DNA from 3 places in the Neobacillus sp. YIM B06451 genome. Region 3 is predicted to be linked to each of the others. Evidence: riboswitches for the same ligand, from Rfam matches in the RefSeq annotation. Region 3 holds a riboswitch; each other region holds the start of a gene.
What was found. Region 3 has a riboswitch for cyclic di-GMP ahead of RB160_RS23655 (PxKF domain-containing protein). Riboswitches for the same ligand answer to the same signal wherever they lie in the genome.

Region 1 (10,731 bases), on a different contig from region 3:
CCAAAGGTTACATGGGCGGAAGAATACAGGGTCTATAAAATTAAGGGCGATAACAAAGAGCTCCTATACAAAGGTACGGCGCGAACTTACAAGGTTTATAACCTGAAAGAGGAAACACATTCCTTTGAAGTAACGGCTTACAACACGCGCTTTGGGGAATCGGTTCCTTCCAACCGCTTTGAGCAAAAAATTGTGTATCCAATCATGGGCGTTCCAACCGCTTCCCTCAAGCTGCTTAGTGAAACAAGCGCGTATATTTCATGGGATTTCGTCACTTATGCGAATGGCTATAATATTTATGAGTTAATTGGTGAAGAACGAGTGCTAGTTGCCGAAAAAATCAACAATCTCAGCTATACGTTGCAAAACCTGACATATGCCAACCATCAATACGTTGTCACGTCTTACAGCAATTCGTTTGGGGAATCCGAGCCGTCGGAAGTTTTGCTTGCAAAGCTGATTGTTGACACAACGCCTCCGGAAACTGTCTTTGATGGGCCTGATGGCTGGTCAACCGAAAATGTAACGGTCACACTTCATCCAAACGATGACGAAACCGGAGTGAAAAATACATTCTACTCCTTGAATGATGGGCCGATTACGGAAGGAACATCGATTTTAGTAACAATGGAAGGCTACAATAAAATTTCCTATCACTCTGTCGATAACGTTGGGAACATGGAACAAGTAAAGACGGCGTATGTCTGGATTGATAAAACCGCTCCCGAAACAGCGATCAATTCGATTCCTGAGTATTCGCAAAGCGCGACAATTGAGTTGACAGGATTCGATGGCCTAAGCAAAATTGTCCAGACATTCTATTCGATTAACGGTTCTGATTTCATCGAAGGCACTTCTTTTACAGTAGAAAAAGAGGGAATCAATAAGATTAAGTACTACTCAGTCGATCAGGCAGGGAATAGGGAAGAAGCAAAATCAGTAGAAGTACTAATTGATAGAACCGCACCAACAACTGAAACTTCAACCCCGGTTTCATGGGTAAATGATCCGGTCGACGTCTCCTTAATACCGGCTGACGAGGCAAGTGGGATTAAAGCTACGATCTATTCGATTAACGGTTCTGATTTTATCAAAGGTACTTCTTTTACTGTAGAAAAAGAGGGAGTTAATAAGATTACGTACTTCTCGGTTGATCAAGCAGGGAATAGGGAAGAAGCAAAAACAGCAGAAATCAAAATTGATAAAACTGCGCCTGTTACAACGGCAACTCTTCCCTCAGGCTGGTCTAAAGAGGATGTTATCGTGACATTATCTTCCGCTGACAACATCAGCAAAGAATCGAAGACGTACTACTCAATCGATGGTTCCGATTTTGTGGAAGGCACTTCTTTTAAAATCAGCAAAGAAGGAATCACGAAAATAGTTTATTACTCTGTTGATGAAGCCAAAAATGCAGAAGAAATCAAAACAGCTGAAGTGAAAGTGGACAAATCTGCTCCAGGAGTGGTGATTGTGGCAGAAACAGAATATGAACTTGGTTCTGTACTAACGCTGGATTATACGGCTTTTGACGGAATTTCGGAAATAGCTTCAAAAGAATTGAAGGTTAATGGCAAAACATATTCCAATGGTGACCGCATTAAGCTTGATCAGCCTGGGGATTATAAAATCCAGCTTTCGGTGACGGATGCCGCCGGATGGACAACGACTCAGGAAAAAACGTTCACAGTGTATATTCCGATTTCCATTGATGTGCTTCCGAAAGTAATCACAGGGAATAAAGGCATCTTCACAGTAAAAGCGGACTTGCCGAAAGAATTCCAGTCTCTCAACTTTGATGTCAAAACGGTCACCTTGAATGGCGTTTTTGCAAAAGCGGATAACAACGGACTGCAAAAACAGGCGGAAAAAGGCCACTTCAAGTTTGAACGAGAAGATTTCAACTGGGAGAAGGGTGAAGTTACAGTGGAGCTTCGCGGTTACCTGGACAATAACTATTTGGTAGTAGCAAAAACAACCGTAAAAGTTAAATAAGCAATGGGTCCCGGAATCATTCCGGGGCTCTTTTTTTTTGCTAAAAAGCCCCCTTTGAAATTATTTTCAATTTCCTCTCTACTTTTAAAACTTTTATGCCGATACAGTTATTTAAAAGACACTTTGTGCGAGGTGAAGGTGGATGAATACTTCCTCTGTTACGAGAATTACAGGGCTAGCATCCGGATTGGACACTGAATCGATTGTGAAAAAACTGATGGATGTTGAAAGGATTCCGCTTAACCAGCTTAAGCAGAAACAGCAGAAGCAGACATGGCTTCTCGACTCCTACCGACAATTGAATTCTGACTTTCTTGCGTTCCGAAATTCTACATTGTTCAATATGAAACTCTCAAGCTCCTACAATACATTTGCAGTAACCTCCAGCCTTTCGAATGCCATCTCGGGCACTGGGACAGGAAGTGCCATCCAGGGAACTTACTCAATTGAAGTAAAGGATTTGGCGCGCCAGGCATCGTTTACAGGGGAAAATGTCTCATTAGATCCAACATTAACGCTCGGGGAACAGGGGATCCTACAACCGCCGAATACCTCTACTTCTATTTCTATAAGCGTAACAGATCCTGCCAATCCTTCTGTTGAACAAAAGGCGACAATTGAAATCCTAGCAACGGATAAAATAGGCGATGTCGTTTCAAAAATCAATGGCGCAGTCGACGGCACTACAAACAAAAGCCTAGGGCTTCAGGCGTTTTACGATCCTAATCTTCAGCAGTTCACTATGAGGACAAAGGCGACTGGTAAGGATGCAAAAATAGTTCTAAGCGAAAACTCCGCCAGCGTTGACTTTCTAGGACAAACGTTGAAATTAGACACCACTAATCTTGTTGCAAACGGAACGAACGCCCATATAATTTTTGACGGAAAAGAGATAACAAATTTTTCAACAAACAATGGAACAATAATGGGAATAAACTTCAGTTTCAAGAGCACGACTGTCGGCACCAGTACCGTTACAGTTACCCGCAGCGTCGAGGCGGAAGTTAAGAATATAAAAGATTTTGTAGAAAAGTATAATTCCCTGATCGATCGCCTGAACAAGCTTGTATCTGAACCTGTTTATCGAGATTACCAGCCACTACTTGATGACCAGAAAACGGATATGTCGGAAAAGCAAATCGAGAAATGGGAAGAAAAAGCGAAAAGCGGGCTTTTGCGGAATGACAGCATTTTGACTGCGGTGCTGAACAAAATGCGCGGCATTATGAATTCAACTGTCAGCACGGGAAGTTCTTATAATTCGCTGAGTTCAATTGGGATTGGTTCCAAAAGCTATCAGGACCGCGGAAAACTGTATATCGATGAAACGAAGTTAACCGCGGCCATCCAGGCGGACCCGGACGCAGTCCAAAAGCTATTTTCTCAGGTAGGGGATACGGCTACAGGCGCCAACGGGCTTGTCAATCAGTTGTCAGATGAAATGCAAACAGCTATTTCCCAATTGACAAAAAAAGCAGGAGTGACGGGCAGTTCGCAAATGGACCAAAGTACAGTCGGTAGGCTTTTGGCCAGAATTCAAAACGATATTAACCGACAAACCGACAGGCTGTTCCGAAAGGAAGACCAATACTACCGTCAGTTCACAGAAATGGAAAAGGCAGTTGCCAAATTCAACTCGCAAAGTTCCTGGCTGTATCAGCAGTCCGGAATGTAGACATAAAGTGAATTAACCATTAGTAGAGGGTTACTCCACACTGATGGTTATCCCCGACAAATTCTTCGCTAAGGCGGAGAAAAAGCGGGAGTACGAACCCGTTTGGTTGAACTAAGCCGTAAAATTGAGCTCACCATTCGGACAAAAAAAGAGACCGATTTTATGCAAAATCGGTCTCCGATGTTAAAGTCGCAAACTGCTTGTTAACGCCTTTCACCCAATGATTGTTCAGATTCGTCGGATCATTTGCCGCTCCGATTGGTGCATATTTCGCGCCAATTTGCGAAATTGTCAATTTTCCTTTATCAAGATAATTTTGGCGGAGGTTCCTCGCCATATCGAAAATGCTTTCTTTGACAGAAGAATATGTTTTTAAGCCATCCTTGCCCATCATCCCGGCAACGTTAAATTTAAATCGGGCCGCATTAGAAGTTCCGTTCCCGGTTTCGTGAATGGAAATGGCGGCAAGCAAAGCCGGGCTTATCTCATATTTCCGGCCAGCCTCGACAAAGAATTCTCCTGTATTTTCAAGTACTCCTCCGAGCCGTTGATTCAAAGTGGAGGAATCAATGTTCGAACTTGTAATACTGGTTTGTTGGCCGGTTGACCTGGTCAAAGCTGATAAAGTTTCCTGAGTGGAAGGCGATAAAGAAGCAAGGTTGCTACCGAAAGAAGCTGGTTCATCCGAAAATTCTAAGGCTTGCTGGCCGCTTTCGGCTTTGAGAAGCGCCTGTTCCAAAAGCAGCTGGAACGAGCTGTTTGATAATCCGAACGGGCCAAGGCGGCTGCTTTGATTAAAAAGGGCTGTGTCCATAAGTGTTTTATATAAAAACCAATTACTGGATAAAGGTCCGACAGTCATGATCTACGCTCCTTCATGTTAGTCTGCTATTATTTTAACTTGTTTTCTACCAAAATCAACGGAACTTAAGAAAAAATTACTCTATTGTCATATTATGTGAAGTCGTTTACTATACTTAGTATCTTGTTGCCGCCTTTGGAATTTCAATTAGTAGGTGAAAAGAATGATACAGCCAACTATGTTGGGAAATGTAAATAAAGCTGCTCCCGGCAAGGGGCAGGGAACCGAATCGTCCACTTCGGCATCCTTCGATCTCCTTTTTCAGATGGTAAGCGGGAAAGAGGAGGGTGAACAAAAAGCCTCTGGAGAAACGGACGGTATGGGAGTTGGACTAAACCCATTTCTCCTGACAAGTCAGTTAACAAATTTGACAGACCAGGAAAGTCCTTCGACTCTTGAACCGGAAGCCCAAGAGCAGGCTGGAGTTAACCCTAGGCTTCTAGCACTTCGGCAAAAAGAGGCTCTGACTCCTCAAATCGGAAAGCAATGGGACCTATCGACTTTGCAAAAACCCACCAATACAATCGGGCCAAACGGCAATAGCCCTTTAATGGCAGAGTTGCAAAAAATGCTCGATGAAAAAGTCGGTCATGGTTTAGATGGTTTTCAGATATCAGATGACTCGGTTATCACGACAGGCATGAAAGTGGGGGAGGAGAAATCGAATATACCTGGGGGCCAACCAAAAGAGGCAACCCATCAATCAGGAAATCCGCTTAAACCTGAACTGTTGCCGGTCGGCTTTCAAGCTTCTTCGGGATCCGGAAGAGAAGCACAAATAACGCCACAAGATACCGCAGTACCTTTAACGCAACCAGATACTGAAGCAGTTTTCAAGCCAACGGAAATTGAATCAGCTTTCAAGCCAACAGATACTAAAGCCGTTGCCGATGCTGATACCAAAATTCCATCCAATGAATCCCGCTCGGCCCATCAGTTGCAGCCAGTTATCGCTGGCGATGTCCCTGTCCTCAGGGCTAACCACTTCGAGCAGGACTTTAAGCAATTTTTTCAATCCGCCCTGCAGCAGCAATCCGCAACGGAAGGAAAGGATGGAATGAAACCGGCTGTCAGTTTCCAAAGGTTTGTGGATGGAACTGAAGCAATTATAAAACTTTCACCTGAGCATCTTGGGGATGTTGAAGTAAAGGTGAAAATCCAGGATGGACAGGTTAAAGCGGAATTTCTGGCCACCACCCTTCAAGGGAAAGACCTACTCGAAACCCAGATGCATACGTTGCGTTCCGCCCTCGAAGTCCAAGGGCTTCAAGTTGGAAAGATTGATATTACGTTCCAATCAAGCAACAACTTCATGGGAGCCTTCTCCCAAAGAGGAGATGCAAATCCGAGGCAGGGAAATCAGGAATCGAGAAAGCGTGGGGACGAAAAAATTCCCGCTGAAGAAAAGTACCAGGATTACGGAATCGAAACAGCAACTCATTCGCAAATAAATACCACAGCCTAAGGGAGGGAAAAGCTTGTCATCAATTCAATCAATAAACTCCTATTCAACGGCCACAATCGGAAACACAAATAAACAGGAGCTTGGAAAAGAGGCATTCCTGAAAATATTGGTTACCCAGCTCCAGCAGCAAGACCCGACCCAGCCGCAGAAAGACGGCGAGTTCATTGGGCAAATGGCCCAGCTAAGCGTTCTCGAACAGCTTTCAAATTTAAACAAGTCGCTTACAGCCTATTTGGAATCATCAAATAACATTAGCCAATATTCATACGTCATGGGAAATAAGGTAACCTGGACAAACCCGGAAACAAACGCGCAGGAAAGCGGAGTTGTCACAGGAGTTCACTATAGAGACAATCTTGTCTATTTCAAAGTCGGCGATCAGGAAATTCTGTCTAGTGCCATCACTTCCATGGAATTGGAAAAATAACAGGAGGAACAAAATATGCTACGTTCACTAAACTCGGGAGTTTCAGGGCTCAAAGCCTTCCAAACTAAGCTGGATGTCATTGGTAATAACATCGCGAACGTCAATACAGTCGGTTTCAAAAAAAGCAGGGTCGTATTCGAGGACATTTTTAGCCAGACGGTCAAGGGTGCAAGCGCACCAACCGCTACACCGCAATCTGGGGGTACAAACCCAATCCAGGTAGGACTTGGAACAAAGGTAGCGAGCATCGACACGGTTTCCACTCCCGGAAGCCCATCGACAACGAACGTTGGGACCGATTTATATATTGATGGCGACGGTTTCTTCCAGGTAAGGGATGCATCAGGCAAGCCTTACTTAACAAGGGCCGGAAACTTTATGCTTGATCAAAACAGGCAGCTTGTTAATCCAAATGGGATGCTCGTTTTGAATGAGTTGAACAGTCCTATTACAATTAATGCGACCGATGTTTCATTTTCAATTAGCAAGGACGGATCGATTGTCGGGGTGGACGCAAACGGGGTGGCCACAACGTATCCAAGTAAAATAAAATTGGTGAAAGTAGATAATCCTGGTGGATTGAGTAAAGTCGGCGGCTCGTTATATTCTGAAACTCCAAATGCCAAGATAAACACCACCGCACCTAGAACAGCACAAATCATCTCCGGCGCACTCGAAATGTCCAACGTCGACCTTTCCGAGGAAATGACAGATATGATTACCGCTCAGCGCGGATTCCAGGCAAATGCAAAAATCATTACAGTTTCCGATTCCGTTTTAGAAGAATTGGTAAATCTGAAGCGTTAATAGTGAATATATGTAAAAAGGTGGATACCTCGAAGCAGGTATCCACCTTTTTTGTGAGAATATACTCAAAAATCGTCAAAAATATGTATATAATTCGATGCATTTCGTGTTTTTATGACCGTTTTTTTAAAAACTCCATTGAAAAATTTTTTACCAGGTGTTATATTTCAGTTAAATTGCAATAAAAAAAGTTGGAAAAAATTCTAAAAAATTCTTAAAAAGTTCAAAAAAAATTCGAAAATAGCAAACCTGGGGAAACCCAGCGACGCAAAACTACAGGGGCTAAATTGTTAAATAACAGTATGCTAGCCAGTTGCCGAAATTAGGTTAGTCCTGAAAATTAGAAGGGCGAAGCTATTCTTCGGGATAGCCTTGCTCTTTTTTGATGCTAAAATTTGCTTTTTTGAAGTTAGGAGGTTGATTAAGTGGGGGTTAGAATTTCCCAGTCGCACGAAAGCGCCAACTTGGATGAAACAGCAGCCATTAAAGTCTACGATTTTAAAAAGGCTTTGCGCCTGTCGATGGAACAGGTAAGAATTTTAACAAGAATTCACGAAAACTTTGCCTACCAGCTTGCATCTTTCATATCCGCTGAGCTCCGTTCCATCGTACAGGTTGAAGTGGGGTCCGTTGAGCAAATGCTTTATGAGGAATTTATTAACGAACTGCCGGACTCAACAATCTTGAGTGTGTTTGAAGCGAAGGAACAGGAAATCCGCATGGTCCTTGATATGAATCCGGAAATGGCATACGGAATAATTGATCGGCTATTGGGGGGAAAGGGAGCGCTTAAGGAAATTGAAAGAGCTGCCTTGACTCCAATTGAAACGAATGTTTTGAAGCATCTTTTGGAAGGGGTTGTCAAAACCCTCCAAAAAGCATGGAACGATATCATCACCTTGCAGCTTAGATTATTGAATCTCGAAACGAACCCGCAATTTTTACAATTGGCAATACCTACGGAGACGGTTATTGTGGTCGATTTTCAAATAACGATTGGAAACAGGATTGAATCGATGCGGCTTTGCATTCCATACATATTGCTGGAGCCGTTTATCCCCAAATTGTCGTCCCATAACTGGTATGGACACAACAAATGGGTGAAAAGCAAGGAAGAGAGCGAGTTTTTACAGGAACGGATCGAGCATCTGGCCGTGCCGCTCATTGTTGAATTGGGGCGTGCGACCATTACGATGGAAGAGCTTTTGGGACTCTCGGAAAATGACGTTATCCAGCTGAACCAGCCAGTCGATGAGCCCCTCCATGTAAAGGTGAATGAGGAAACGAAATTCCTAGCTCACCCTGGGACAAGGAAATCACGTGTCGCTGCGAAAATTGAGAAGGTGATAGAAGGAGATACGGAAAATGGAAAACGGGAAACTGACACAAGATGAAATAGATGCCCTTTTGGGAGAGACGAGCGGGGAAGTGTTCCAGTTTAGCGAGCTGGAACCCGATGTCGTTGGACGGGCTTATGACGACAGCATGAATATGGAACTTCTTCTCGATATCCCGCTCGAAGTAGTCGTCGAATTGGGAAGGACAAAGAAAAAAATAAGTGAAGTGCTTGAGCTGACAAGCGGCTCGATTGTTGAGCTTGAAAAAATGGCAGGCGAGCCGGTGGACGTTTATGTAAACAATAAATTGATCGCGATCGGCGAGGTTGTCGTCATTGATGAACACTTCGGGGTACGAATCAAGGAAATCATGCGCTCACCCTTAAAAGAAGTTGGCAAAAGATGATTGGTGCACTTGAGGAAAAGCTGGCACAGCTCAAGCGGTTTGGCGCCGTTTCGGACAAGTTGCTGGAAGCCCTTATAAACGGCAAAAATGAAGAAGTTGATTCCCTTCTTGAAGAAAGGGATGCCTGCATTTCCGCGATCGGCCGGTTGGATACAGAAGCTGGTGCGGCACTTAGTGATGACCGTATCGAAGCACTCCTTGCTGAATTGGCGGCAAAGGAAAAGGAATTGGATAAAAGATTTAAAGAAACGTTGCAAAAGATGACCAAAAGCATCCAAAATGTCAGGCGGGAGCAATATGTTACGCAGCAATACGATGATTGGATGCCGGTAACCGAAGGCTATTTTTACGATAAAAAAAGTTGAGGGAGGCACTACTTTGTTAAATCCAAGCGAGATTTACCAACGGAACCAGGTAACAACCGCCAGGGCGGAGGAATTGACACTCATGCTCTATAATGGCGGGATAAAATTTCTTCAGCAGGCAAGGGCCGCGATTGAAAAAAAAGACATCGCCAAAGCGCATTCCCATATTACGAGAGTGCAGGATATCGTAACCGAGTTGATGGTGACCCTGAATATGGATTATGAAATCTCAAAAACTCTACTACCTTTATACGAATATATGAAACGCAGGCTGATTGAAGCGAACATTGCAAAAGATTCCGAGATAATCAATGAAGTAGAAGGCATGTTCCAGGAGCTACGGACTACCTGGGCGCAGGCAATCAAGCAGGCAAAATCGGTGTAAGCCAGTATCGGTAACCTATAAAAAGGACGGCAGGTGAAAGAGTTGAATACGATAGGCCTTATAACAAGCGCGCTCGATGCTTCCGCCTTAAGGCAAAAGGCGATATCCAATAACATAGCCAACGTGGATACCCCAAATTATCGGGCTTCAAGGGTCGCCTTTGAAGAAATCCTTCAGAAGGAAATGAATAGCAGCTTCACAGGAAAGCGTACCGACGAAAGGCATTTTGCAATAGGCGCACAGGGCGGAATCCCATCGGCGAAGCTAAAGCAGGAAAATAATGTTTTCCAGAATAGCGGCAACGGTGTCGACATCGACTATGAAATGTCGCAGCTAAGCCAAAACACCATCTGGTACCAATCACTGACATACGGCATCAATGAAGAGTTCAATCTTATCAAAACCGCAATTAGGGGAAGGAGCTAATCTATAAATGTCTATTTTTCAATCTTTGTCCATTAGCGGCTCGGCATTGACAACACAGCGTTTAAGGCTCGATGTGATTTCCTCCAATATTGCGAACGCAAATACAACAAGAGGGGAGTTCGTCAACGGAGAGTGGGTGCCATACCGAAGAAAAATGGTCGAGGTGTCCCAGGGGAATGCCCCTTCCTTCGCCAACTATTTGCAAAAAGAGCTTACGGGCGTCCGGGCAACAAGGATTGTCGAGGACCAGACCCCATTCAAAGCCGTTTACGATCCAACCAATCCAGATAGCAATGAGCAAGGTTATGTATTCATGCCGAATGTGGACATCACAAAAGAAATGGTGGACATGATGTCCGCCTCACGCGCCTACGAGGCGAACGTGACAGCCTTCAATGCTGGCAAAGCAATGCTTGTCAAAGCGCTCGAGATAGGCCGATAAGGAGGATTTTAACAAATGAATATTTCCAGCATCCAACCGTACAATTCCAATTTCCTGACGATAAACAAACAGCAAGGCGCCTCCAATGAAAGCTCATTCGGGACGATGCTGAACCAATATATCCAGGATGCCAATCTGG
Region 2 (10,731 bases), on a different contig from region 3:
TAGATAGAGATTTTCCTTTGACATATACATTTGTTCCCCGCTTCCAAGGTAGGTGGTGACAGCGGCTTTTTTACCATTATGATTGAGGTCGATCGCTGCAATCATTGTATAATTAGGCTCTTTGGATTCCGGGAAATAATTGATTTCATCATAACTGACGATTTGTTCCGCCGGCTTTGTTGCTGTATCCGAATACTTCGGACGAATATCAATAGCTTCGTTTTCGCGCAGCAACCAGTAATCAGGATGGTGCCTGGTGACCAGATACACAATCCCTTCCACTTTCCGCGCCGACACATAGCCTCCCTCCAGCTCGACCTCCCGTACCTGGACTGGTTTAGCCGGATTTTTCACATCATAGATGATTGCCTTTGCTGATTGCATCATCGGGGCAATCTTAGAATCCTTAGCCACTTGTTCATATGGTTTCGCATTCGTGTGATACGAATGTCCGATTGCGACCAATTTCTCTTCGTGTAAAAAAAGCTGGTACGGCATAAACTTTCCGTTATAGGAAATCCTCGACAAAAGCTTCATATCCTCTTCGGGCGCAGCCTGAATGATGCGGACTTCATTTTCTTCCGCCTGAAAAATATGCTTTCCGTCTGTTTTGACAAGGTCCGCTTCGTCGACTCCCTGGACTTGATTGTTCGTTTCGGAGTGGGCTGCCTGATTAGCTGTATCCGCGGATGATTTTGCGTCACTCATGGACGACTCCATTGTATCTCTCGAAAACCACCAGCCGCCCGAAGTTTTTTCTTGCTTCAATATATTTTTAAAATAACCATTCAACTTTTCCTTCGATCCGATGACAGGAAGTTTTTGTTTTACAACAAACTTCCATGATTTAATCCCTCCCAAGCTTCTCCCTGCCGAAGATTGGAGGTCTTTATTAAAATTTAATGTGTAAAATCTTGCGTCAAGAGGATACCCGTCTCCAGGAGGGTCAATATAGATCGTTTTTTGATCATCGCTTAGAGACAGTTTTGTTTTGATTTTCTTGCCTAGATCATCCAGAACATAGATTGAATCAGAATGAAGGCTTTCCTTCGCGACTTTTTCGGTAAACTGAATGCTCCAAACCTTATTGGCCATTACAATGGCCTCTCCTTCTCCGTCCCACGCATTTGCCACCTTGAATTGCGTTGAAAAGTAGTAAGAAAGACCGGCAATAAACAGCAGCGAAATCCCGCCGAAAATAATCCACTTTTTCATTTTTACCCCTCCTGTAAGATTAGACGGGAGCGGTGCCGATCTTGTGTCATAGCTTTAGGAAAAAAAGTGTCAGACCCGCTGGTGCCACGGTGACGGTTCTTCTGGCATGTATATACCATCCGAACCGTCCCCATGGTCTACACCATACACACATTTCACAGACAGGCAAAAAATACACAAGGTTACCCATTCAAAAACGCCCCCTTTAGACCCGCGCCAGCAGGCCTAAAGGGGGCGTCAATCGTTTGGGCAATTGTAAATAACACTACTGGCAGAGTTAAGCAAGCTACCGGAACAGTTCTTCCGGCATCTATAAGCCATGAGAACCGTCCCCATGACCCATCTTCACCACAAATCCGGCTTCACGACCATGAACCAGAGCATTGCCATCAACAAAATTATGTAGGTCCAGATGGTGCGCTTCAGTTTTGCGGTAAGTGCTATTTTATTTGCACCTTCTTCGGCAAATTTCCGAAGTGTTGGCGAGAATGCCCGTGCCAGGAAAAAGAGGGAGGCGAACAGCAGCGCCAGGGTTCCGACAATCCACGGTGTTTTCCATGTCCAGGGGCCGAGGATGACGAGCAGCACTCCTGTTCCAACCAGTACATGGCCGGCGTGCTTAGACAGCCGCACGACTGACTTCAACAAAGCCAAATAGACCTCCAGTTCTTTCTCCACAGCATCAGGCAACTTTTTCACAATGGGCATCAAAATGAAGAAAGGCCCAATTGACGCAATCGCGCTTGCGACGTGAAGATAAATAATGATTCGGTACAATAAATCCATTTCTTATTCTTCAACAGGGCTGAATTCATGCACCCAGACGCGCATTTGCGGAAGCCAAGGCATTCCCGGATGATAAGATAGGATCGACTGCTTGTACGCTTCTACATTTTCAAAGCCTTCGCGCTCGGCATCTGCATCCGTCAATTCTCCCAGTGATTGGGAATAGACATTGTCCACGACGAATTTCTTTCCTTTTAACTCCATGATTTCGCCTACATCCGCATAACGGCCGTTACGGCGCGTAGCCGTTTTCTTGCCTTCCAGCACTTTATTGATGTCATTTTCCATTGTAATAAGACGCTCAATCTCACACGTTTTTGGCGGCAAAGCATTGTTCTGTTCATTCATTGAAAAAAACTCCCATCCTTTTGCTAATCTATAATGTAGCATATATTGAAAAAAAAGTTCCACAGGGAGGGTTATTCTGGTCTAAAAGTACCCTTCTCATGGTTTGCTTACTGACCAAAAAGCCACAAGAACCGTCCCCATGGTTTAATGATGAAGTAAGAACGGGAATGGGCAAAAAAAAAGAATAATGGCAGCCCATTATTCGAGTTTACATTTGTTAATTGTATCGTTTTTTTCCACATCTCAGACATTCACTGGTGTAGTAGGAATATTTATGGTTTCTGCGCAGGAAACAAACAATGGACTTAAACATGTAGAACACACTCCTCTACTGAATAAACCCGGTAATCCAGCCGTCATAGTAAAAATACCTTAGACCTGAGACTTTGCGTCCCAATTTTTCAATAGGTTTGCCTTTATCAGATTCTTAGTCCAATTTTACTACTGCGAGATAGGTTATTAAAGGGAATACATTCGACTTTTTCTGACAAGTAATGCAAAGTCACAAGCTAGCTTACTTAACTCCCTCATAAAAGACCTCGTTATAAATAAATACCAACCATTAGTTCATGTCGCTTATTTCACAAAAGCAACATATTTAGCAAACCTTTCCTACAATCTATATTAATATTGGTATTCTTCTAGTATAATTGTCCTAGGAATTTAGTAATACGAATTATTTTAGGGGGTATCAAGATGAAAAAATTAGTACTTTGTTTAGTTTCAGTATTTCTGCTAGTTGTAGCATCCGCATGCAGTGGCGATGCAAACACTTCATCTGCTAAGTCAGGTGACGACAAAAAATCGGAAGAAACCGCTGAACAGAACAACGAAACGAAATCGGATGATTCAACTTCGGAGGAAACGGAATCCGAAGAATCCACTTCTCAGGAAACAAAAGCAACCATTTCTGCTGAAGAAGCTTACGCGTATGGATTGGCACATGACCTTCCAATCATCACAGAAGATGCACTTGAGTTAGGACAAGTATCATATGATTTTATCGCTAATAATCATACACTCTTCCCTGCAAAAACTGATGCGGACATACAAAAGGTAAAAAGTATGGTAGACTCCTCAGTCAATTACAAACTTCTAAATAAAAATCCATCACCTTATTTTGAAAAGATCGTTTCATTTGAAGGTGATGTCATTACGGTTGAAGAACAGAATTTAGAAAACGGTGATGTTGTTTCTGTCACCCATATAATGGATGATGAAGGAAACTCTTATGAAGTCATTATGTATAAGAGTACTGGAGATTTACTAGAAGAGGATCGGGCACGTTTCTGGGGATTGCCTTTAGGTGCTTATTCGTTTGAAAATGTATCTGGCGGCTCAACGAATGTGCAGGAATTTTTCGGTGCGACAATCGAAAAAATTCAATAAGCAGTTTTACATAGAACTGCGTGTAGATATAGTATATCGATAGTTTAAAGTGCAACAAAAAAACTTGATTAACATAATAAACTTGAAACGAATCCGAAACCGTCCCGGATTCGTTTTTTATTTCCATAGCAGTAGAAATCATTCCCTGGCAGCCTTATCAGTTCGCCCCATAAACAATTGGATTGAACCCAGGGATCTAAACCACCCCCTCCTTGCAAAAGAAAAACCCTTAGTGTTGCTCTATATCCCAGTAGTCGACAGCTCCCGCCCCCTGTTTTCTACAGAAACACTGTAATCCCATCTATTTAAATCAAAAATCTGCCTTAGGGAGGAAGCGTAAGGAAGACTTCGTCTTTGATGATGAAGAGTAGGGGAATGTGAATTGCTAGATTGATATTAAGAAAGGTAATGTCCAAACCCTAACCCTCACTTTGCTAATATTTGCCGAACCTTGTAAATTAATTGAAATTCTCATAGATAAAACCCCAATTTTTTGCTATTCTGAGAGAAGGCGTATTAGACATCGGAGGGTAAAATGAGAGCAGAAAAAAAGAAAAAGAGAAGTTGGGTTAAAATTGTTTTTATTAGTCTATTCATTTTGTTTTTAGCAGTTGGCACTTACGCCTTTACTGTGTATAGATCACTAACAAGTACTGTGGATACGATGCATCAGCCGTTGGAACGAGAGAAATCCGAAAAGCGGGAAGAAAAGATAACTTTAAAAAAGCAGCAGCCGTTTTCTGTGCTTATGCTTGGAGTGGATGAGAGGAAAGGTGACAGAGGGCGTTCCGACTCCATGATTGTCCTGACAGTTAATCCAAATAATAAATCAGTTAAAATGCTGAGCATCCCAAGGGATACGCGAACTGAAATCGTCGGCCGCGGGAGAGAGGACAAAATCAACCATGCCTATGCCTTTGGCGGGGTTGAAATGGCCATGAATACAGTAGAACACTTCCTAGATATCCCAATTGATTATTATGTCCAAATCAACATGGAAGGGTTCAAGGATATTGTTGATGCTGTAGGCGGGGTAAGGGTTAACAATACACTTGATTTTACTTATGAAGGCGAACATTTTCCTAAAGGGGAAATTAATTTAAATGGTGAAACTGCCCTAAAATATTCGCGTATGAGATACGAAGATCCACGTGGGGATTTTGGCCGGCAATCAAGGCAACGGCAAATCATCCAGGCTGTTATTAATAGAGGGGCTTCATTTCAAAGTTTAACAAATTTCGGAGATATTTTTGGAGCACTTGGCAAAAATGTACGAACCAACCTAACCTTTAATGAGATGGTTGAAATCCAAAAGAATTACAAAGATGTGGGCAAAGACGTTCAGCAAATGGAGCTGAAGGGGACTGGCACAAAAATCAATAGAATTTATTATTACCTTGTTCCTAATGAAGTCAGACAATCCATTCAAAACGATCTCAAGGACCAATTGGAACTGAAATAAAGTTTTGACAGGTGTAAATAAGCACCTGTCTTTTTATTTGAAATTGGCAGTTTCGTTTAAGAATTATTTAAGGAATTATTCTAGTTCTCTTAAAATGGTTATCCTTTTTTGTCAAACTTTGATAGATTAAAGATATACGGACCATCTTACAAAAGGAATGAACAGAATTGGAGAATGTTGTTGTTTTTGGGTCAGGGAGACATAGCAAGGTGATTATCGATATCCTTGAAATGATGGGCAGTTACCGTATTATTGGGATCATTGATGGAGCCCGTGAAATTGGGGAAGAAATTATGGGGTATAGCGTTATTGGCGATTTACCGATATTAAAAACGCACCCGCATACCATTACCGGAGGAATCGTTGCACTTGGGGAAAACGGGGCTCGACGTAATATGGTGAATGATATTCTAAGAATGGATAAAAACTTTAAATTCATTCGTGCCATCCATCCTTCAGCAGTTATAGGAAATTATGTATCGATTGGCAATGGAACAGCCGTTATGGCTAATACAGTCATAAACAGTGCTACCACAGTTGGCGACCATTGCATCATTAACACAAAATCATCCGTTGACCACGATTGCCAGCTTGGTGACTTTGTCAGCATTGCCCCTGGGGCAACACTTGGCGGTGGTGTTACAGTGGGCGACCATTCAACTGTTTCACTAGGAGCAAATGTAATTCATAATATTACGATTGGCGAGCATACAGTGGTCGGCGCCGGGTCAACCGTTCTTAAAAATATCGGTGCATATGCTGTTGCCTATGGAACACCCGCCAGAAAAATCAGAGTCCGGGCCGAGGATGAAACATATTTATAAAAACGCTTCTCAAAATGTAGCAGCCCATAAAAGGACTGCTACATTTTATTATGTGAATTATAACCCAATCTATCGTCGCCCCTTTTGGCGGCCAACATTAAGCTCATCGTGGAGATTGTTGCAAATGAACCAATAAAAAGGCCAATCAATAACATTAGCATTTCTCCAACACCCCATTTATAGTTTCTACTATAAATGTACCCACATAGTTTACAAAGTAACCCATTGGAAAAAAGTCGCCATCTTCCCGGTGCACAATGATATGCCCTATCTCCGGTGGCCCATACCGTGCAGCAGCTTCCCTTCAGAAACAACCCCAAACCAACTCCAATCCCAATATAAACGCAATTGTCCAGGCCCTTTGCCGCTCCCATCCCGCTTCGGCTAAAGCAGTTGCCCTCACGTCGTTATCCATAAGGAACAGGAATCACTAAATGCTCAATAAGAATATGATAAAGTGGATATCAACGTCATTTTCCTAGAGGTATTCGGAATGGTCCCGTAAGTTTTACTACTTACATCGAGTTTAACAGCTCTAAATGTTCCTACACCTAACCCTTCCAGATTAAAAGTAGTGAAGAATGCCATCACTTCCTAAAGAGTTTCTTCTGGTGTTAAAGTAGGAATTACGGTGAAATCTATGATAATCCCATCAGGCCGGCCAACCCCGCAGACAAACTTTTTTACACCTGCTCCAATCGCTCCAATAAGCATTTCTCATCACCTACTCTACTAAACTGCACTCATTGAATTTATAAGTGCGAAACAATCATTTCCGCCTTTCCAACAAGATTGAATTCATCAAACCCATGCGGCAGAAGAAAATGATCGCCCTTCTTAAACGAATATTCCTTCTTGTCCTTTAAAAGTGTGCCATTCCCATTGAGAACGCTTACGAGTTTGAAAGGCTTCCTTTGTTGAAGAGTGGCTTGACCATCGACTTCCCATTTATGGACTGTAAAATACTCGTTTTGAACATAGGTAGTCACTGTCACGCCATCCTTAACTTGAATAAGCGGTTCAACCTTTGGATCAATCGAAGGTACAGTCGCTACCGCTAACGAGCGCTCAATATGCAGTTCACGAAGATTGCCATCCTTGTCTTTGCGGTCATAGTCATAAACACGATAGGTGGTATCCGAATTTTGCTGGGTCTCAAGGATTACAATCCCCTTGCCGATTGCATGGATAGTCCCGCTTGGCACCATAAAAAAGTCGCCGCACTTCACAGGAATCCTTCTTAGCAGCCGATCCCATTCTCGGTTAGCCACCATAAGTTGTAGCTCTTCCTTTGTTTTTGCCTGGTGGCCATAGATGATCTCCGCGCCTTCTTCGCAGTCAATAATATACCAGCATTCGGTCTTACCAAGTTCCCCATTTTCATTCTCACGTGCGTAGGTGTCATCCGGATGAACCTGAACCGATAAATCGTCACAAGCATCGAGTATTTTAATTAGAAGTGGAAAGCGGTCGCATTCAATATTCCCAAAAAGTCCCCGGTTGCCTTCCCAAAGATCGTTTAAGGACAGGCCGTTTAATTCGCCATTCCTTACTCGGCTATTGCCGTTGCTATGCGCTGCAAAAGCCCAACACTCCCCCGTTTGGGGATAAGGGGGGTTATAACCAAAATCCCTCAGCCTTTCCCCGCCCCAAATCCGCTCCTTAAAATCCGGTTCAAAAAATAAAGGCTCCATTACCTAACCCCTTCACCTTTTCTCTGTGAAATATAAAAGTTACCAAAAAAGAGGAATACCCCTAACCCGTCAAGTCCCAAATCCATAATTGATGCTGCCACTCATCTTTAGCAGCCTAAGCAACCGTCACAATCAAGCATAATAATACGGACAACGGGACTTACAAAAAATATAACGAGCAGGAAGACAAGAAAACCAAACACTAGAACGTGTGTAGATCTCCTAAGTGCCAAGTTTAAAACTTTCACATTCCCTGCTGTTCCTTGTGATATAAATTTAAGATTTTTTATAGGATTCACTGCTTCATTTGATATTAACGGTGTTTTCTCTCGTAAATTACGGGAGCTGAGTGAAGAAAAATACCCGATTACCCATATAGTCGCTACATAGATCCAAAAGGAGTTCTTCATTTCAATTTTCTCCATTACAAAAACCCCCCGCCAAAGCCTGGCGAGGGACAAAGTCAGTGAAACTATGATTGTTAATGAACTTAAACTAATACTGTTCTAAGATTGTAGATTGTCTCTCTCCCAATAGAATCATAAATTATATTTGCTTTCCTGACACTTGCTAAGTCATAGCAATTCCGTCCATCGAGAATAATAGGATGTTTCATATATTTGCTATACTTGTCCAAATCAAAATCCTTTACTTCATCCCATTCAGTAAAAATAAAACAGATATCCGCGTCTTTTATAGTGTCTTCAATTGAATTACAATAAGCGACTTCATTTGGATAAAATTTCTTAAAATTATTTACTCCTACAGGATCCCATGCCTTAATGTTTGCTCCATCTTCTAGCATTAACGGAATATTCACAAGCGTTGGGGCCTCTCGCAAATCATCTGTACGAGGTTTGAATGTAAGCCCCAAAACAGCCACATTCAGCCCATTCAAGCTGTCATAATACTTTCGCGATTTTTTTATGAGTTTTAACTTTTGGTTCTCATTAACATCAATTGCAGCCTTAATTGTTTTAATTTCATGATCATGAAAACTTGCCAGCCAGTGCAGGGCTTTAGTGTCTTTAGGAAAGCAAGAGCCCCCATAGCCGATGCCCGCTTTAAGAAACTGATTTCCAATTCTGCTATCCAAGCCCATTCCAAGCGCAACATCTTCAATATTAGCGCCAACACTCTCACAGAGGTTTGCAATTTCATTAATAAAAGATATTTTCAACGCCAGAAAATCATTTGAAGCATATTTAATCATTTCGGCGCTTTTCCTGTTTGTAATGACAACAGGCGTACTAAAATCCTTATACACTTCTTTTAAAACTTCCCCAGTATACTCGTCTTCCACGCCTATAACAATACGGGAGGCATGCATTGTATCCCTTACAGCTGATCCTTGTGATAAAAACTCAGGATTGGATGCAACTGAAATCCGAACATTTCTAGCCAATTTGCTTTTAATTAAATCCTCTATCCTATCATTTGTTCCTATAGGAACGGTTGACTTCACTACAATGATACTATCTTGCTCAACACTTTGGGCAATTTGTTCAGCAACTTTGTATACGTACTTTAAATTAGCAGATCCGTCCTGTTTTTCAGGAGTTCCAACTCCAATAAAAACCACATCCGCTTTTCTGTATGCATCTTCATAGTCGGTAGTAAAAGTTAATCGTTCCCTGTTTTTATTCATCAATTCCTCCAGGCCAGGCTCGTAAATCGGGGATACCCCTGATTTCATTAGCGCAACTTTATTCTTATCTATATCAACACACGTAACCCTATGGCCGTGTGCAGCAAGACAAACGCCAGTTACTAAACCAACATACCCGGTACCCGCTACGGCTATATTCATTAATTCACACCTTCTATTTTTGATTTAATTTAACCATAAAAAAAAGGAAGTTATTCCCCCCCTGTGCTTTACAGTATTACTTTAGCCTTCGATTTACTAAAATGAGCTATAACATCTTCCCATTTAAAATAATGTCTGGTAAAGTCCTCATCGCTAATACCTATACCAGTCTGAACTTCAACAAACTCTAAATCAGAAAGAGCTTTAATGCCATGCTTTTTGCCTGCTGGTAGATGAATAATGTCTCCTGCTTTCACCCTGGTAATATATTCATCTAATGCAAGTTCTCCCTCTCCACGGACAATAGTCCAAACTTCATCACGAAGATTATGATAGTGATAGCTGGAGTTTTTATTCTTGAGGATACAAATGCGTTTTGTTACCATTTCATTTCCATCATCATATTTTGCATAGTCTAGTACCCGTGACCAACCCCAAATTCGCTCTTCATACATTGGAGGTTGATTAAAACCACCAATTAAGTCTTTAATATTTGGGCTTGAAGCTTTATTTGCCACTAAGATACCATCCGGACTTGCTGCTACTACAACATCCTTTACCCCAATAACTGTTACTGGTATATCCAACTCATTAATTAAATGAGTATTTTCTGTATCATCACTAAGAACCCCTTTACCTAACTGTGTAGTTGCCATTTCTTCGGTTAATGTATTCCAAGTTCCAAGGTCCTTCCAATATCCCTCATAAGGAAGTGCAACAATATGCTGAGCCTTTTCTACTACCTCATAGTCAAAGCTAATTTTAGGTAAATCTTCATAATTTTGAACCAACTCATCATAGTTAAGAGGAATACTCCTTTCAACCAATTTTTCTATTAAAAATTTTAATTTAAATGCAAATACACCACAGTTCCATAAGGCATTCATATCGATAATTTTCTGAGCTATTTCATGATTAGGCTTTTCTATAAATCGATTTACTGTAATAAAACTATTTACTTTAGATATTTCTTTAGGAACGATATACCCATATTTAGATGCGGGGTATGTTGGCTTAACTCCTATTAAAGCTAATTCTGCATTTGATTCAGATAGTACTTTCTCCAATTCTTTAATCTTTTCAAAAAAGTGGTCATGGACAAAAGGGTCGACAGGTAATACAACCACTGTTTCTTCTTCTGAAACATTTTGAATGGAATACAAATATGATGCCGCTAATACTATTGCTGGGAAAGTATCACGA
Region 3 (10,731 bases):
TTACACTGCCAATTTCCTTGCTAACATTATCAGTCTATTATGTAATTTTCATGTTACTCACATTTACCATTTTCCAAAAACGGGATGTTAGCATTTAATATTTCCAGCAAAGTAACACCCGGTATTCAAAAGAAAAGCGGAAGATGAAGAAATTGAAATTAAAGAAATGATCCCCGAGAAATCACTGTTCGATTCAATCGGGAACGGTGCATTAATCGGAGGAAAAACAGCATTAATTGTCGGCGATGCTCATTACGTACATTGGATTGCTGGCAATGATCAGTTTTGTTTTAGAGAACTTGGTAGGCATGACATTCCAGGAAATTATCGGTTATGTCTTTGCCCCAGTCGATTTCATAATGGGAATCCCGGCATCAGAGATTTTCAGATCCGGCTCCATCATGGGAACGGTAGCTGCCAATGAATTCGTCGCCATGCTTGATTTCATGAAAATCATTCCTGAAATGAGCCCGAAAACCGTCGGGATCGTCTCAGCATTCCTCGTTTCTTTCGCTAATTTCTCTTCCAACTGAATTGTCCTCGGAACCGTACAGGCCATCAACCGAGAACAGGCAAGCCGACTGGCCAAAGTTGGATTAAAAGTATTATTCGTCGCAACACTAGGCTCAGTCCTAACAGGTACGATCGTAGGATTGTTCCTATAATAATGAAGAAATTCACCCTCTTCGGCAAGTGATTGCTGAAGGGGGTTATTATTGTTTTGGAAAAAGCCAGCCGTTAAACGGCTGGCGACAACGCACTAAGTCAGCAGCCAACAAGTAGCTGACCGACGCACAACTTGTTCCACACGAATGAAAAAAGAGGCCGCCCAAAAGAGTCGTCGTTAAACGATCTTTTTGGTCAGCCTCCATGAGAATGAGATTATTTCAGTCCAATAACAACTTTTTGCTTTGTTCCGTCATCAAGCGTAATTGTAAGTTGGTAAGTACCTGCAGTTAAACCTTTTGTACTCAAGTTAAATACATATTGATTTGAGGATGAATCATATCTAAAGTTGTTTCCGGAAGTAGCCGCGCTAGTTGATACCGCTTCAAGGTTATCCCCGAAGACTTGGTTACTGCTTTTTGCATAATGAATAGTTGCATTGGCAGTTGAAATAAACTTACCTTGGGCGTCAGTTAATTGGAATTTAACCGGAACGGTGCTGCCCGCTTTAAATATTGAACCATCCTTGATTGGCTGAAGAACCCCGCCAAAATTGTAAACAACGGTATAGCTTATCGTCACCTCTGTAGTATTTCCAGCCTTGTCCGTGACAGTTATTGTATCCGTTTGCGGTCCAACCTTAGACGTATCGATTGTTCCAGTTTTATCTTCGTCTGCAAGTCCGGACAATGTATCGGTTGCTGACCAAGTCACAACTTGATTTAGTGTGTAAGTGCCACCATCTTCAACAGTAATAACTGGCTTCCTTTTATCAATATTAATGCCCGAAACTATTGCAGAACTTGAGTTACCGGCATTATCGATTGCAGTACCTTCTGCTGATCGATTCACACCTTCAGACAGTAACACTTCCTTCGTATAGTCTGCTACTCCTGAGGTTTCATCGCTTGCTGAAAAGCTAACAGTTACATCATCATTATACCAGCCATGTTCATTTGCCTCTCGGTCAGCAGATCCCGAAATGGTTGGAGCTGTTTTATCTAGATTAATCGTAATACTTTTAGAACCCTCGTTTTCGGCTTTATCTCTAGCATACCCAGTAACAGTATGTCTACCATCTTCAGAAACTGTAACAGGTGCAGAAACCGAGCTCTCGTCCAGATCAGAGCCACCTTCCTCATCGGCAGCGGTGAAAGTTACGGTCACATCCTCGTTATACCAGCCCTTAGCATTTGCAGGTCTGTCAGGAGTCGCAGTGACAACTGGAGCTGTCGTATCAGTTACTTGCTTTTTAGTTACAACAAAAGTAATGAGGTCGTCTTTTTCATTATCTAGCTTTGCTCCTGTTTGATTTGTATTTTCAATTTTTACCTCATTTTTTTTGAAGGTAAATGTGTAGTTTCCAGGCTGTAAGTTAGGGTCTACTTGAACTTCTGCGTCTACCTTAACCTCCATATCTTTGGCATACAGGTGTACCTTAGTTAGGTTTTCTTGGGTAAAAGTACCGCTTGCGCTAATAACAAACCTTGTAGGGACAGTAACATAAGCGTCCGTCATGTTCCCATCCGATTTTACTGAAAGTTTGAAGCTCTTGGATGCCCCTTGTTCAACAGATACATCAGTTGATGAAGCGACTAATTCCGCTTTAATTTCTAGTTCCCCAGCAATCGCAAAACTTGTTGGAATAAGTCCGGAAATAGCAAGTACAGTGACCGCGCTTAGTGCTTTTTTGCTTAACACATTTCTGAAGCCAGTTTTTTTCATCATTTTCTCCCCTTAAAAAATATTTTTAAGAGGGCCGGTTACACTAGTAGCTCCATGCAGCCCAAGTGTCCAAATTAAGGCTACACTTCAATGCTTCCCCAAAAATTTGGTTGGTTGAGTCGATAATCCAACTGGATAAGTCATACAAATTTCCACTCATTTCAACCTTATTTGTGACGATGACGGATCATATTTTCGTGGCCACTTAAATATTGATACATCGTCTCTTTCCAGTTTTATTATAATTTAAACAATAGTTGATTGGTTTAACTTCCCTTCGACAAACTTCAAATAAATTCCAACAAAAATCACCAATTTATCCTAAAATCATCTAATTCCGATTCAGATTTCATGGTTTCGTTTTGCTTCATTCGATAGTTTAGTTGCAATAAGAAACCGGCTGGCGACAATACATAAAGGTCAGTATCCAACAATTCGACGGACAGCTGACACAGCTCGCTGCCAATAGCAAAAAACTAATCCATAAAAAAGAAACCCTGCTCAAAAATGTAACGGGTTCGAGTACAAAAACTTAATTCGCACACAAATTAGCAGTCCAATTCGCAACTGAATTGGACTCCATCTTTTTATTGATATATAAGGGATTTTTGTACGTTTTATGGCGTTTTAGCACTCGAATTCGCACCCCTTTTAGCAGAGTGACCGAAGTTATTGCCAACTTGGGAATTCGTATGCTAATTACTATGTGATGGTTTGTTAAAAATAGAAATTAGGTTTTTGGTTATTTATGTTAAAAATAAAGCAAATCTTATTCAACATAAGGGCAGTTTAGTTGAATAAGAAAGGTTGATGAAAACTTTTATTCGATTAAACATATATAATAGGATTGGGAAGGCGAACATTACTAGAAAGGATCTGACTATGAAAAGTGTATTAGAAAGTAGGTTAAAATATTTATATACAGGGGAAAGATTTGCAATAATATTGTTCCTACCTCTTAGTTTCTATATTAATTACACATATCCTGAACTGCAATTATTTTCACTGCTTTCTTTTTGGATTTCCTTTTTCTTATTGGAGTTTATCCTTATGCAAGGAACTTATTATTGGCATTCCAAATGGAAGTGTCTAATTACTGAAAATAAATCTATAACTCCAATCAAAACTGTTAGACTGTTGTGGAAATTGAAAGCAATAAACGTAAGTATAATAATTTTTTCTATCATTTTATTTGTTATCGATATACTTGTTAAATATCCCAGTCTACCAATTAATGGATTGCTGATCAGCGGATTTATTTATATTTTCGCTATACTCGAATTTATTAATTACTTCTACATCCAATTGTCCTATGATAATTTATCTGATATTAGATATTTAATAAAAACAAAGAAATTAAAACGGTCTTCTTTAAGTAAAGATTTTAAGCGTATTGCATAAATGAACATAATAAATTGAATTACTTCTTGAAAAATAGAGACCTTATTGGAGGGTGTGTTTTCTTATTGCTAAAGGGTGCGTTGATCCAGGAAGGATTAACGGCCTTTTTTGTTGAATTCCTTATAGAACATACGGGGCAGCCATTCCTGTAATGAAGAAAAATCGTATAAAAAATACGTAATAAGAATAAAAACAAGATTTAATTAGAGGTGATATAAATGTTTGGAGAAGATCCTAAGTGTACTAAATGTGGTAAGGAAATCAAGGGAGACGAGGTTGTTTTTATAAAAGTGCGTTATCCAAAGCTTAAAGGGATGACTGAAATAAAAGCGTATTTAAAAAACGAAGGAAGTTTCATATGTGAAGATTACTTTCATCAAAACATCAAGTGAACAACTAAAAAAAGACAGCTGTTATGGCAACTTCTTTTTTGTTTCACTAACGGGGCAGGATTGATTAATAGTTGAACTTTAAAATTTCTAATTCGTACATAAAATGCAGAGGTTTATATAACTCGATTAACGGAATATAGAATTCAAATAAAATATAAATAAAGGAGATTTTTAAATGAAACAATCGGCACAAGTAAATGAATGTCCGAAATGTGGCGGAAAAGAGCTAGGAAAAGGTAAGCACAGTGGAACTGGAGTTATATATCCATTCACTAAAGTGAGTACTGGGTCGGAAGTTGAATACATCATTTGTACGGAATGTGGATTTATAATTGAAGCTTATGTAACCAAGCCAAATAAATTTAAGGGGACACTTTACTAAGCTAACGGGTGCTTTGATCTAGAAGGATTAAGGCACCTTTTTGTTGAAATCCTTATTGAACAAACGGGCAGTTTTGTTTAATAAGAAAAATTAATAATTGCTATTTATACTATAGGGGGGTATAGTAATTTTGAGGAGGGGTAATAAATGCTCAAATTTAATGTAGGTATCCTGTTATTTGATTATGTAGATGCTTTAGATTTTACTGGTCCTTATGAAGTTTTTAACTTAACTACTTATAATGATAATGATGTAAAAAAACTCTTCTCTAACAATTTAGAGGATAAACCTTTTATGGTAAGTACAGTTTCTCATGATGGAAAGCAAATAACGGTACATAACGGGTTAAAAGTAAAGCCTGATTATAGTTTTTCTGATGCACCAACATTTGACATCATTATTGTTCCTGGTGGTCCATTAAAAGCATTAAAGTTAGTAGAGAGTAATAAAGAAATAATAACTTGGATTGAAAATTACAAAGACAAAATAGTAGCATCTGTGTGTACTGGAGCATTTTTCTTAGCCCAAGCTGGAATTCTTAACGGAAAAAAAGCGACTACAAATCGGGTAGCTTTAAATTTGTTAGAAAGAAGTTTCCCAGAAGTAGAAGTTATTAGAGGAGTTAAGTATGTAGATGAAGGAAATGTTATTACTTCAGCAGGTATTTCCGCAGGAATTCAAATGGCGTTACATGTGGTTAGCAAATTATTCGGCGAAGAGACGGCAAAACGAACTGCTCATACAATTGAATTAGATTAAGTTGAAAATATAAGGGGTTCAATAAAGATAGAAGTCTTTTTCTTATTGAACAAACGGGTGCTTTGATCCAAGAAGGATTAAGGCACCTTTTTATTGAATTCCTTATTAAGCTAAAGGTGCAGTAATATTGAATAAGGATTTTTGTAACTGACTTGGACAAACTATCCCTAAATATAAATTTAGGGTGAAAGTAAAGATGGGCCATGAAAAAACGGAACAATAAAAAGCTATTAAAATAATTGGAGTTAGAAGAAAAGAAAATGAAGGATATTTTATTTTAAGATGAATAAATAAAGATAAGATTATGAAAAGGAGGGTTAAGATTGGAGGAGAATATTGAAACTGGAATAGGAAGTTTCATCAAAAGAAAATTAATAACGACTTTTGCCACTATGTTGGTTTTTTCAATCATTTTGGCATCTTATGGTTTGTTGCAAGATACTTCGGGTGAAGTATATAAGCCTGGTAACAAATTTTTTCAATGGGTTATTATTTTCCTGTTTTATATTGGGGTTGTTGTCTTGATATACGGAAATATCGTTTCAATTGGCATTGAATTTTTACAGAATAAATTCTTTAAAAAGCATGATTGGTTATATGTTGTAATCCTTGGGATTTTCGGATTAGCAAACGGGCTATTTTTTCAAGAAAGGATGTTCGCTCTTTATGGAATGTTAGCCGCCTTGTTATATGCCATTGTTGATAAATGGTTAATTAAAAGATTTTCAGAAAGTAAAAGTAGCGTAGCATTTATAATCTTACCAATTGTATTATTGTTTCTAATGTGGGGATTTTTCAACTTCATATATTGAAAAAATGAGCACTGTTTTAGTGCTCATTTTTAATGCGATTAACATCATTTATTGTGCTGTTTAGATCCAGCAATATGGCTTTTGTTTCCTGATGATTGGGAAAGATAGAACCCTTGTTGAACTAACGGGTGCGATGTTCCTGGAAGGACTTCCGCCCTTTTTTGTTGAACTCCTTATTGAATAAACGGGGCAGTTGAATAATAAAGGAAGATGTTTTTAAAACGACCATCAAGGTTCCATCTGCAGATTCGAAATTTTGAAGAAACATTCAATAATATGATTAAAGTTATAACAACAATCAAATAAAAACTGCCTGAGAAATGATTCTCAGGTATTTTTTTGTTGATCTTTCAACTAAGGATGCGTTGATCTAGGAATTAATTAATGTACATTTAACTACTATTAGATAACCAAATTTCCTTTTTTTTCATATTATTGGCTAAACAAAATGGGGAAATTTACCGATACAATATATAGAAATAGGTTAAGGGTTGTTCTGCTTTCACTATACGTTACTACTATTGAGGGAAAAGAGGCAAACTTCTATGAAAAAAGTATGGGTTTTAGGCATTGCACTGGTTATGGGCTTAACTGCTTGTTCTTCAGATGACACACAGGTTACAAAAGGAAAAACTAAAACAAAGGACATAAAATGGTCAATAGAGGAAAACTCTAATTTAACGGAATTCGAGAAGAAAAAACTTGCAGCACAAGAAATTATGGTGGACCAAATGGTAGGAAAATGGTCAAACGAAGAAGAATACTATGTTATTAAAAAAGCAGAAGATCGAGTTGTTCAATTCACCAAGCAGCAAAAAGCTTCTACAGGAGAACCTTTCCATTTTAATATGGAAGTAAAAGATTCAAAAGATAATGAGTTGAAGTTATATTTATGGGATGATGAACTGGGAGAAGACTCCTACTTGCGTATTAGCCAAGAAAATGGAGTACTTACAATCAGTCAAGGTGAAGGGCGGAGTTTTCTTGAAGATCCAAACACACGACAATTTAAGAAAGCGACAAAAGAAATGGCCGAGTGGAATAAAGAAGCATTGGATACCAGTAAGAAATTTTCTGCATATTTTAATGACTTAGAAGGAAGCTACCAAGCCATAGATGAAGTAGTGTATTTCCTTGTAGACAATGGAACCGCAGCAAACGGAAAGCCAACTATAAAGGTTTTCAACTCTGTCGATAAATCGTACTTTATAATCGAAGTTGATGACTTCACTGAAACGTATTTTCACGGAATTGTAACTATGTACAAATTAAATAATAGATACTTTGGACAGGAGTTTACGTTCACTATAACAGATAAAGAAAAAGCACAGATGAAAATTGGAGAAATCGTATTTGACAACCTAATAATGATTGAGAGACGAAATTAGTTTTACTATATCTTCCCCCCTTTTTATACATTGATTTCAGCCAGTTGATACAAGCCTGTTTTTTCAACTTTTTGAAAACAGGCTTTTCTAATACAGAGGAAAATTGGCACCTATTAAAATTGCTCTATCCCCCATTACGGACCTTTCTTATTGTGCTAACGCGGTGCGTTGATCAAGGAAGGATTAACCGCCTTTTTTGTTGAATTCCTTTTTGAACATAAGGGCAGTTTAGTTGAACAAGACTTTCATCAGTGTAGAATAAAGGGAGTGGAATTGTGAGAAAATCTTCTTTATTTATTTCTACCATACTAATAGTGTTTTTAATTGTAAGCAGTTGTAATAATAATTCTGTAAAGAAAATTAAAGCAGATTATTTTGATATTACTTTAGGACAGAGTTCGTACAGTGCTTATAATAAAGTGGAAAAAGAAACTGTTCAGTCATTAGTTGATGCCTACAATGACATCAAATATAATGGACAAACCAACCAACAAATTAATTATGAAAAGGCAATAACTATAATATTTATCTATAACGACCAAATTTCAGGAACTTTAGTAATTGACGATAAGGGCATTTTTAATCTTGGTTACGTTGAAAACTATGAAATCGAGCCAAACAATGATATATATAAACAAGCAAAAGAAATATACAACGATTTGAAGCAACAATATTAATATTTCTTGGTAAATTGGATTAATTGGTTTGATAAAGTTGTTTTGTGAGACTCTTCACTTAAACAAACGGGTGCTTTAGTTGAACAACGCACTACTATAAAAAAGCTCGAAGCACCATGGCTTCGAGCTTTTTTTGTGCTAATCACCGCTAAAGTGTTTGCTAATTCAACTGCGAATTTCACTACGAAAAGCACTGCTAATTCGAATTTTGCACTTCAAAACCGAACCCGATATCAAAAATGAGCTGGGTTTTCACATTGAAGGGTTAAGCAAGCTTGGCCACCAAACATATCTTCGTATCGAAGTTGAGCTTTTTCACCAGTTTTTTTCAAGCCCAATGAACCGTCATTTTCATTGCCTACATTATAATTGAACAAACCCATCACTCGTATATTTAATGGGGATGGTTCTTATTTTTGAGAAAATAACAATAAAGAGGATCCGGTTCAGTTCCATGTCAGGTTTCAAAATCTTCAATGATTGTCTGGATAACGTTATACGCTTCTTTTAATTTCATACTATCGGAGTTCTTGTAATCTTCATAGATGATTAAAGCCTTCCACATAGCCCATCCTCTTGCCCGATTCCATGTTCCTTCATCCATCTTTAATACATCCTTGAAAACAGTCCTGCTCTCATGATCAAAAAAGGTCCAAGCCATAGCCGCATCACAGGAAGGGTCCCCGACTCCCAGTATTCCAAAGTCAATTACGGCACTGAGCTTCCCGTCCTGCACTAATAGGTTTCCTGGCGCGATATCTCCGTGAAGCCATACCGGCTCCAGTTCCCACTTGGATGCTAATGCCAGATTCCAGAGCCCTGTCAAAACAGTTTCATCAAATACATCTAGATTACTTTCGATTGCATTTCTCGTTTCATCGTCATACACAGATAGATGCGCGCCTCTGTAAAAATTATGGGCTCCAGCCAAAGGGCCGCTACTCGCGTCAATGGACTGCAATTCAATCAAAAATCCGCCCAAATCGGCTGCGAATTGATTTAGATCCACTACGTTGTCTCTCGTTACTGTCTCTCCATCAAGCCATTTATAAATCGACCAAGGAAATGGGTAATCATCATTCGGAGTTCCTTTTGCAACTGGGGTTGGAATAGGGAATGCAAGCTTTTTAGCTAAAAAAGGCAGCCACTTTTGTTCCTTTTCGACTTGCGGAACATACCCAGGGGCACTCGGCAGCCTGACACTCATGTCATTCCCCAAGTGGAATGTCCGATTATCATGACCGCTCACTTTAACCGGTTTAATTTCTAAATGAGCCCACTCGGGAAATTGCTCTTTTATCAGTTTCGCCACTAATACGGAATCAATTTTGATCTTAACTCATTCCTTTCCCTGAATATTTCCAATTTAATTATAAGCTTTCCGTTCAGGATGTGCATGCTTTAATAAGTAGGGAACTAAGCTGGTTAAAATTTCAAATTCTCCCTTCAATCAGTTTCCTAAATATAGTAAAGTTAATTATAAATCGCCGAAAGTTAAAAAGAGTAAACAAATACTACTCGAATAAGGTGCCCAAATGATGATAATTACCAAAGATCAACTTGAACTTTTGTACCAAACTTTCCATCATAAGTTGGATTTAACAAATATAATAACGATCGATGATGAAGAATTGGAGAAGGTCCTGCATTATTTTTTGATCTTAAACGAATTTAGCCATGAAATAACAGCCGGTTCTTCATTTACCACCGAACAAATCCTTTACAGCCAGTATTATTGGTTTGTGTATTTTAAAAATCGATACTTCTCCATGTATGGATACGATGGCGGTATGGACCAACAGGCATTCCACCTAATTGAACACATAGCGTACGAACTTAATGACGAAGTTAACTGGGACTTCCTTGAACAAATCACCAATGATTTGGAGACTATTCATAAATGTTGAAAGTGTACCTGAAGGATGAAAACCAAACGTATAAGGGGGATATGAATGGAACAAGAGGGGTACGTCACATTATGGGTAGGGGAGTTTAGTACTGCTGAAGAGTTAATGGAATATTTATCGATTGAGTATGACGAAGATGGAGATGCCATTCCTTCCAATTTTGAAAAGGATTTCTCCATTGAGTATTATGACGAGGATTTCCGGGAGGGTGTGTTCCATCAACAACCACTTTCAAGCTTAAACCAATTATTAGCGGGGGCATCTTATGAGGAAGTCATTTTGTCAAAATTCTACGATATGTTTCTGAAAAATGCTCCTGAAAAAGCAAATGCCGTTGTGCTGTTGTATAACTTTCAATACGAGCCAGGAGTAGAAGTGGCCAAGAATGGTTTAAACACGCTGCACTATATAGGGGCGGTACAATATAAATAGCGCTAATCCAATTAAATTTGGTTCGCGCTATTTTTTTCAGTTTAGAGTTAATCAACCTTTATTTATCCCTTAATTTCTTTCGGTAATACCCCACCTTCGTCCTCAGCACATCCTGATTGAAAGCCACCGTCCGTACCAAATCACTCACCGTAACAAAAAAATGACTCAGTCCATTAAGGTCATAAGTATC

Region 1: linked by a shared signal. The riboswitch ahead of fliM (flagellar motor switch protein FliM) and the one ahead of RB160_RS23655 (PxKF domain-containing protein) in region 3 are both predicted to bind cyclic di-GMP.
Region 2: linked by a shared signal. The riboswitch ahead of RB160_RS05760 (ASCH domain-containing protein) and the one ahead of RB160_RS23655 (PxKF domain-containing protein) in region 3 are both predicted to bind cyclic di-GMP.

The regions. Positions count from the first base shown of each region.
Region 1 is NZ_JAVFKJ010000004.1:270,059-280,789, forward strand. Features, by position in the region: gene RB160_RS11035 (OmpL47-type beta-barrel domain-containing protein) at 1-1,995, shown strand, start outside; gene fliD (flagellar filament capping protein FliD) at 2,138-3,670, shown strand; gene RB160_RS11045 (glucosaminidase domain-containing protein) at 3,831-4,532, opposite strand; gene RB160_RS11050 (flagellar hook-length control protein FliK) at 4,696-5,997, shown strand; gene RB160_RS11055 (flagellar hook capping FlgD N-terminal domain-containing protein) at 6,011-6,424, shown strand; gene RB160_RS11060 (flagellar hook-basal body complex protein) at 6,440-7,231, shown strand; cyclic di-GMP riboswitch class I at 7,464-7,552, shown strand; gene fliM (flagellar motor switch protein FliM) at 7,657-8,625, shown strand; gene fliN (flagellar motor switch protein FliN) at 8,597-8,974, shown strand; gene fliT (flagellar protein FliT) at 8,971-9,339, shown strand; gene fliS (flagellar export chaperone FliS) at 9,353-9,724, shown strand; gene flgB (flagellar basal body rod protein FlgB) at 9,758-10,150, shown strand; gene flgC (flagellar basal body rod protein FlgC) at 10,158-10,592, shown strand; gene fliE (flagellar hook-basal body complex protein FliE) at 10,608-10,731, shown strand, end outside.
Region 2 is NZ_JAVFKJ010000002.1:258,627-269,357, forward strand. Features, by position in the region: gene RB160_RS05750 (beta-propeller domain-containing protein) at 1-1,215, opposite strand, end outside; gene RB160_RS05755 (hypothetical protein) at 1,561-2,001, opposite strand; gene RB160_RS05760 (ASCH domain-containing protein) at 2,005-2,349, opposite strand; cyclic di-GMP riboswitch class I at 2,690-2,774, opposite strand; gene RB160_RS05765 (hypothetical protein) at 3,046-3,738, shown strand; gene tagU (polyisoprenyl-teichoic acid--peptidoglycan teichoic acid transferase TagU) at 4,274-5,200, shown strand; gene RB160_RS05775 (acetyltransferase) at 5,368-6,024, shown strand; gene manA (mannose-6-phosphate isomerase, class I) at 6,777-7,718, opposite strand; gene RB160_RS05785 (hypothetical protein) at 7,826-8,143, opposite strand; gene RB160_RS05790 (UDP-glucose dehydrogenase family protein) at 8,209-9,528, opposite strand; gene RB160_RS05795 (sugar phosphate nucleotidyltransferase) at 9,597-10,731, opposite strand, start outside.
Region 3 is NZ_JAVFKJ010000026.1:3,830-14,560, reverse strand. Features, by position in the region: gene RB160_RS23665 (ABC transporter permease) at 1-98, shown strand, start outside; gene RB160_RS23660 (nucleoside transporter C-terminal domain-containing protein) at 246-533, shown strand; gene RB160_RS23655 (PxKF domain-containing protein) at 883-2,394, opposite strand; cyclic di-GMP riboswitch class II at 2,415-2,497, opposite strand; gene RB160_RS23650 (general stress protein) at 3,274-3,792, shown strand; gene RB160_RS23645 (Fe3+ hydroxamate ABC transporter substrate-binding protein) at 4,011-4,184, shown strand; gene RB160_RS23640 (transcription initiation factor TFIIIB) at 4,360-4,566, shown strand; gene RB160_RS23635 (DJ-1/PfpI family protein) at 4,714-5,325, shown strand; gene RB160_RS23630 (hypothetical protein) at 5,649-6,137, shown strand; gene RB160_RS23625 (hypothetical protein) at 6,683-7,525, shown strand; gene RB160_RS23620 (hypothetical protein) at 7,801-8,202, shown strand; gene RB160_RS23615 (aminoglycoside phosphotransferase family protein) at 8,660-9,535, opposite strand; gene RB160_RS23610 (hypothetical protein) at 9,738-10,109, shown strand; gene RB160_RS23605 (immunity 22 family protein) at 10,155-10,541, shown strand.